One region of the Humiphilus diazotrophicus genome, then DNA from elsewhere that is predicted to be linked to it. Evidence: riboswitches for the same ligand, from Rfam matches in the RefSeq annotation. Region 1 holds a riboswitch; each other region holds the start of a gene.
What was found. Region 1 has a riboswitch for cobalamin ahead of AC6I7T_RS05860 (ribonucleoside triphosphate reductase). Riboswitches for the same ligand answer to the same signal wherever they lie in the genome.
Positions count from the first base shown of each region.

Region 1 (2,265 bases):
TCCATCGCGTTTTATGGCGGATTAGGAGATCTTCTTGCGACAGCGGCCATGGCGGATTGGACGACAGTAGACGAAATCCATCTGGCTGTTGCACTCGATAGTTGGAAGCCGACACGCGGAACTTCTCGGACAGGAGAGAGGAATCCTGGCCGCAGATTTGTGTTTTCAGGGAATGTACTGACCTTTGTTGACGATCCTTCCCCTGAGCTTTCGTGGGATTTTCCTCCGCCTTTTGGGAAACAGGATGTTGTCATTTTCCCTCTGGCTGAGACTATCGTGATCTCGCGCCACCTGCGGGTGCCCGAAATTCATGCCTATGTGAATCGAACTGCCTTGAAGGACCTTCATGATCCCGGTACGCCACCACCCATAGCGGCAGATGAGCGAGGTCGTTCCGATCAGCGTTTCTATATGGAAGTACTCATCCGTAAGGGAGACGAGGAACGGTATGCAGCAGTATCGGGGCGTGATATCTATGCCGTTACTGCCCCTTTGGTAGCCGAAGCAGCGGAACGGATTTTGACTGGCGATTGCAGAAGGGCAGGAGCTGTCACTCCCGGCGAGATTTTTGATTCGAGAGCGTTTCTGGAAGCACTCTCGCCCGAACCGTTTTCTCTGAGCCTCGGAGAGGGCGTTGCAAGCATGAGCCGAAGTACGTAGCCAGATTTGCTTCTTCTGGCGTATCACTTTTTAGGATGCTTGGATATACACAGGTATCGCAATTTGTTGGGTTGACGATAGGTGGTGGACCCAATATGATGGGGTTCGTGTTCGGTGGCGAGGTTGCGAGTCAGCCTCGCCTGAAAAGGGAACCTCGTGCAATTCGAGGACTGCCCCGCAGCGGTAAATGGGAACGAATTCCATCACATGCACTGGCTTTCCCAAGAAGCTGGGAAGCGATGGCGAGTAGATGCAGCTCAATGGGGCTGCAAGCCCACAAGTCCGAAGACCTGCCGACACGACGCTTTGCGCGTCTTGACTGAAGCCTTCGTGGGAGAGGCTGGTCGGATCAGGATTTGTCCGTACAGGTGGAGGAAATCTCCATTTGTTGGCTCGTGCTCTTCTGCCCAACTCCATGAAGTAAGAGATGATCGGGTTATGTAACCAGTCGTGTGTCATATTTCTGTGGCCGCTTCTGTTTGCTGCCCCTTTTGCCTGTTAGGAGATCAATGTGGAAACCGTTGCAAATACTTATAGGGAACAGCAAAAGAAAAATAGTGCCGGGGCATTTACTGAAATATGTAAAAGAGATGGAAGCATTGTAGCTTTTGATGCACAGAAGATTACGACAGCCATTCGAAGAGCGGGAGAGGCGGCCGGAGAATTTGGAGAAGATATTGCAGTTTCGCTTACCCGTCGTGTTATTGCCTTGAATCTGGCACTTGAGCGCTCTGAAATGTTAAGCGTCGAGGCAATTCAAGACGCTGTTGAAGAAGTTCTTTTGAACTCACCATTCAAGAAAACTGCACGTGCCTACATCTTGTATCGCGAACAGCACAAGAAAATTCGGGAGTTGGTTGATCAGGCTAATGTCGATCTGGTTGCCCAATATCTGGAGAGGACAGACTGGAAGGTGCAGGAGAACAGCAATATGGCCTTTTCCCTGCAAGGGATGAATAACTATATTGCCAGCCAAATCAGCGAAACATACTGGCTAAATGAGATTTACTCTCCTGAAGTGCGGGAGGCACATGTAAGCGGTGCTTTGCATCTGCACGATCTTGGCCTTTTGGCGGTTTATTGTGTTGGATGGGATCTGCAGGATCTTTTACTCGCAGGATTTCGGGGAGCTCCTGGGAAAGCGGAAAGCAGGCCTGCAAAGCACTTCCGCACAGCGCTCGGACAGATTGTCAATTTCTTTTATACCTTGCAGGGCGAGGCTGCAGGAGCTCAAGCCTTCTCCAACTTCGATACGTTGTTAGCTCCCTTTATTCGCAATGACGGTCTTACCTATGAGGAGGTTAAGCAGGCTCTGCAAGAGTTTGTCTTTAACCTCAATGTTGCAACACGCGTTGGATTTCAAACTCCGTTTACCAATCTCACTCTCGATCTGCAACCTCCTACCATGCTGGCGGAGCAGGCCGTAATTATTGGCGGAGAGCGACGAAGCGAGACGTATGGGCAGTTTCAGGAAGAAATGAATATGCTCAATCGTGCTTTCCTCGATGTTTTGGTCGAAGGGGATGCTCGCGGGCGTGTCTTCACTTTTCCCATTCCCACATACAACATTACTGCCGATTTTCACTGGGATTCACCGGTACTGGA
Region 1 covers NZ_AP040870.1:1,079,254-1,081,518, reverse strand. The annotation lists gene AC6I7T_RS05865 (saccharopine dehydrogenase family protein) at 1-660, shown strand, start outside; cobalamin riboswitch at 755-972, shown strand; gene AC6I7T_RS05860 (ribonucleoside triphosphate reductase) at 1,172-2,265, shown strand, end outside.

Region 2 (2,265 bases), 660 kb from region 1:
ATCTCGCGCAAACAATCTAAATTGTCCTGATAATAAAAAGAGAAGGACTGGTCCTGAGCAACGCCGATGCGAACCACTTTCGGTTTGCTAATACGGACAGATCTGTTTTCCGGAAGCTTTGGCCTTGAACAAGAGGCCGATCTTGCCAGTAAGTCAAGATTGATATGCTTCAACGCAAAGCCAGCCAGCTCTTCGCGCCTTTGCTGCCAGCCGTCAAACTCTTCCGCAGTATGCAATCCAAGATGTCTCTCCGGAATGCATATCGAAGGCTCTTTGGGTAACCAACCTAAAATAGGTACATCACACGTGGCACGAATTGCCGTCTCTAGCAACCGAAAATGATTCTCACCCGCAACCTGATTCAGAATTACTCCAGCAAAACGGAGCGAAGGATCAAAGGTCAGAAAGCCTTTTACTACAGCGGCAATGCTTCTTCCACTTCTCGATGCATCCACAACCAAAACGATGGGAATATTCAGAAGCTTTGCTATTTCTGCGGCACTTCCTTGTTCTGAACCGCCACTTACGCCATCGAAGAGTCCCATTACGCCTTCGACAATTGCCACATCAGCGTCGCAAACGGCTTTAGCATAGAGCTCTCGATTCGTATCGTGTGAGAGCATCCAGCTATCGAGATTTCGCGAATGGCGATTGCAGATCCTGGAGTGATGCCCCGTGTCGAGAAAATCAGGACCACACTTGAACGCCTGAACAACTAATTTCTTCTGATAAAAAGCGGACATTAATGAAAGAGCGACAGTCGTCTTCCCCACTCCGCTTGCGGCGCCGGCAACAAGAAAGGCAATCACGCCTCCACCTTCCCCTTCAGCACCAGAGGAAGACCGGCCACCATTAGCACAACATTGTCAGCCAGGGCAGCAATACGCTGATTGATCTCTCCAAGGAGATCGCGATATCTACGTCCCGAGGGATACTCTGGAACAACACCACTGCCCACCTCATTTGAAACCAGAACAATGGTTGACCTGCTGGCAGAAATGGCTTTACAGAAAGCATCTGCACGGCTTTGCAGATTATCGCCATTGGCTTCCGCATCCAAAAGATTTGCCGCAAAAATCGTCAGGCAATCGATGAGCACCAGCCCATACTCTCCATCGATCTGATTAAGAACCGAATCAAGCTTTACCGGCTCCTCGATTGTTTGCCAGGATGCAGGGCGTTCCTGCCTGTGGCGCGCGATCTTCGCATTCATCTCGTCATCGGTGTATTGCGCTGTAGCAATAAAGGCAACGGAGTCTGCACGCGTCGCCAAATGCTGCGCGAAGCGGCTCTTTCCGCTACGAACACCACCAAGCACGAGAGTTACCGATTTTCGGTACGTCTCTTGCATATTTCCTCTGCGGTGAGCATTAGAGCCCAATGCCGCGGGATCATCAAATAGCAGGCGCTTCGAGTACGGTATTGACCGACAAGAACGCTTTCCAACTCTCCCATCGAAGCTGGATCAAGCCTGGATTGGCATCTGGCCGGTCTCCTGACTTACGCTTCCTCAAACAACGAACACCTTCCCAGGATCGCTCCCAGTGGCTGCATCTCTGCCTGTTCGTGTTCTCCGCGCTCACAGTTACGGGGTAGTGGCGGATTTGCACCGCGCTTCCCTGAACACCAGATAATTCTTTATAACCAATCGGCAGGGCCGGGTCAACCGATTCATTTTCGGCAAACCGTTGGCCTTTCATGCGTTGTTGCCATTCCTTGCGGTAGACTCATCTGGCACACAATGCGATCCAGTGGTCAAAGGTCGATTGAGGCAATGAGGAGATGAATCAGATGAGCGTCTATGAAGTTCCCCTAAAACGCATCGATGGCACGGATGCTTCGTTGAACGAATACAAAGGAAAGGTTTTGCTGGTTGTTAATGTCGCGTCAAAATGCGGGTTGACTCCTCAATACGATGGCCTTGAGAAGCTCTACCAAAACTATCGCGACCGGGGTTTAGTGGTTATTGGATTTCCTGCAAACAACTTCAAAGAGCAAGAACCGGGAAGCAACGAGGAGATTCAAACCTTCTGCCGAATGAACTACAGCATAGACTTCCCTCTCTTTGAAAAAATCTCTGTAGTTGGAGAATCAAAGCATCCGCTCTACCGGCTGCTTACAACAATGCAGCCAAAGGCAATCAGCACCTCGGGTGATGCCTTTAAAGAAAAGCTAAAAGGACACGGGATCGATCCGAACCCGGAGCCTGAAGTCCTTTGGAATTTCGAGAAATTTATTGTGAATCGCGGTGGCGATGTTGTGGCA
Region 2 covers NZ_AP040870.1:423,832-426,096, forward strand. The annotation lists gene AC6I7T_RS03540 (cobyrinic acid a,c-diamide synthase CobB) at 1-809, opposite strand, end outside; gene cobU (bifunctional adenosylcobinamide kinase/adenosylcobinamide-phosphate guanylyltransferase) at 806-1,351, opposite strand; cobalamin riboswitch at 1,469-1,646, opposite strand; gene AC6I7T_RS03550 (glutathione peroxidase) at 1,792-2,265, shown strand, end outside.
Region 2: it holds a riboswitch for cobalamin, as region 1 does, so the genes downstream of both, cobU (bifunctional adenosylcobinamide kinase/adenosylcobinamide-phosphate guanylyltransferase) here and AC6I7T_RS05860 (ribonucleoside triphosphate reductase) in region 1, are expected to answer to the same signal.

Region 3 (2,265 bases), 660 kb from region 1:
AGAGGCCGCCAGCCATAGTTTCCAACAAAAGTTCCATTATGAAATTGGCTATGAGGAATACTATTTGCTGTGTCAAAGCGAGAATAGTCGGAAAGATAATCGAATTGTTTGTGAGAACCGGCTAATGAACCATCCTGGTGATAGGTTCCAAAGTTACCGCCTTCCCCGAAATAGCTCAATTGGGGTAAAGAAGTTTTTCCCTGGACTGTAAACAGATGAACAACTCCCGCCATGGCATCAGAACCGTATAAAGCACTGTTAGGACCACGTAACACCTCTGCCCGGGCAATGCCAACGGAGGCTAGGCTACTGAAATCCACCTCTCCACCGATGTCACTAACAGATACTCCGTCTATCAGGACTTTATTTGCGTCTTTATTGCCGCCTCGAATGTAAAGGCTCGATTCCCCTCCGGCCTGCCCGGTCTGCATAACCTGCAACCCCGGAACAAAACTGAGGCTCTCCTGAATATCTCGCTTCAGCTGGAACTGGCTTTCAGAAAGTGTAGTAATTGCAGAACCAATTTGTGCCTGGGGTGTTGGAGTTCCATTTGCTGAAATCGTTATTTGCTGAATCAGCTTTCCAGCGCTCAGGATCGCATTCACCTGCAGGACCTGAGAGTTAGCTAGGTAGGTAGGCTCACTTACATAAGGCGCAAATGAAGACGCAGCAGCGCGTATTTGATAACGACCCTCTGCAGAAACATCCAACGCAAATTTCCCTTCAACGTCGGATTGGGTTGTCGCTACCACCTTGTCCTTCTGCAACAATTCGATTTTGGCATGCGGAATAGCAGCACCTAGAGAATCAGTAACAGTTCCACGAATCTGTGCGGCATCGGCACGCTGAAAGAGCAGTAAAAATAGCAGGCAAAGATAAGTTAACTTCCATCGAAACATATTGTGTCCCCTCGGAACTCTTTCACAGGACCGGTCTCCTGACTTCGCGCCTCATCGGGTTCAACCGCCTTCCCGGAATGCATCTTCCAGTGGCATGATGGATGAACTCTAAGCGCTTACAGTTACTGGGGTAGTGGCGGATTCGCACCGCTCTTCCCGAACATCCTGATGGTTAGTTGTTAATGGTTATAGATTGCAAACTTCTTACAATCCAGGATGAAACTGTTTTGCTAAATCCTCCAATGCGTCAAACGCAATCGGACTGGGAAGGTCGATGCGTTCATCTATCCAATAAATCTTTCCTTCACGAATTGCACGTAAAGTCCTCCAGCCTGGATGGTTGGTCAATTGCTGGACTGACATTTTCCCGCTACGGACAAGAAGTAATGCATCCGGATTACGGGCAATCACGGCTTCCAGGCTGATATGAGGCCAAGGCAGAGCAACGTCATCTGTCACGGACTTGGCCCCTGCTATTTCAATCATCCCGGTAATATAATCATCTCTTCCGATCGTAACTATCGGATCATGCCAGATAGGCATAAACACGCGAATCTTTGGCTTACCTGATACGCGTGCACGAATTGCCTTTTCTCTCGCCTTCAATCTCGCAATGAGACTTGCAGCCTCACCTTCGCGATGAATTGCTTTTCCGACATCGCTTATTGAAAGATAGATCCCATCCAGGCTGCGAGGATTCACCATAAAGATGGGAATGCCATACTGCTCAATAGGCCGGAGATGTTCCAGCTGATTAATCTCGCCCACAGCCAGAATCAGGTCTGGATGTAAAGAGATGATTTTCTCAATCGAAGGACTGAGCGGAGAACCAACGCTTGGTCGCTTGGCTGCTTCAGCAGGATATTTGGTGTAGTCACTTACAGCTACCACATCGCCACCCGCTCCAAGCTCGAAAACATCGTCTACAACACTCGGCGCCAGGCAGATAAGCCGGTGAGGGTGATCTGGAACAACGACTGTCCGGCCAAGTTCGTCGGTCAACTTACGAGAAGCCACCGCTGGCAGTACTGCGCCAAGCAATAGAAACGCTATCAGAGCTCTTATCAATTGCACTCTCATGCAAACCGCCTTGCATGCTCGACAAAGCTCTCTGCAATCGACGGATTCGACAGGAAATGAAGGTGAAGGTAGCTACCAAGCACACCGCTATTCCGATAGCCTTCACTCTCCTGCTTACCGGAAAGCGTATAGCTAACACGATAGACGGAGGAAACCTCTTTCGTTGCTGAACACCGTGAATAATGGAAACTATGCCCTCTGGTAATAGTTCCCTTTCGTCCCAGGATGCAATCTTCAGTTAATTCCAATTGCGCGTAACCAAAACGCATGAGACGATCCGTCATCT
Region 3 covers NZ_AP040870.1:421,301-423,565, forward strand. The annotation lists gene AC6I7T_RS03530 (TonB-dependent receptor) at 1-899, opposite strand, end outside; cobalamin riboswitch at 911-1,082, opposite strand; gene AC6I7T_RS03535 (ABC transporter substrate-binding protein) at 1,104-1,979, opposite strand; gene AC6I7T_RS03540 (cobyrinic acid a,c-diamide synthase CobB) at 1,976-2,265, opposite strand, start outside.
Region 3: it holds a riboswitch for cobalamin, as region 1 does, so the genes downstream of both, AC6I7T_RS03530 (TonB-dependent receptor) here and AC6I7T_RS05860 (ribonucleoside triphosphate reductase) in region 1, are expected to answer to the same signal.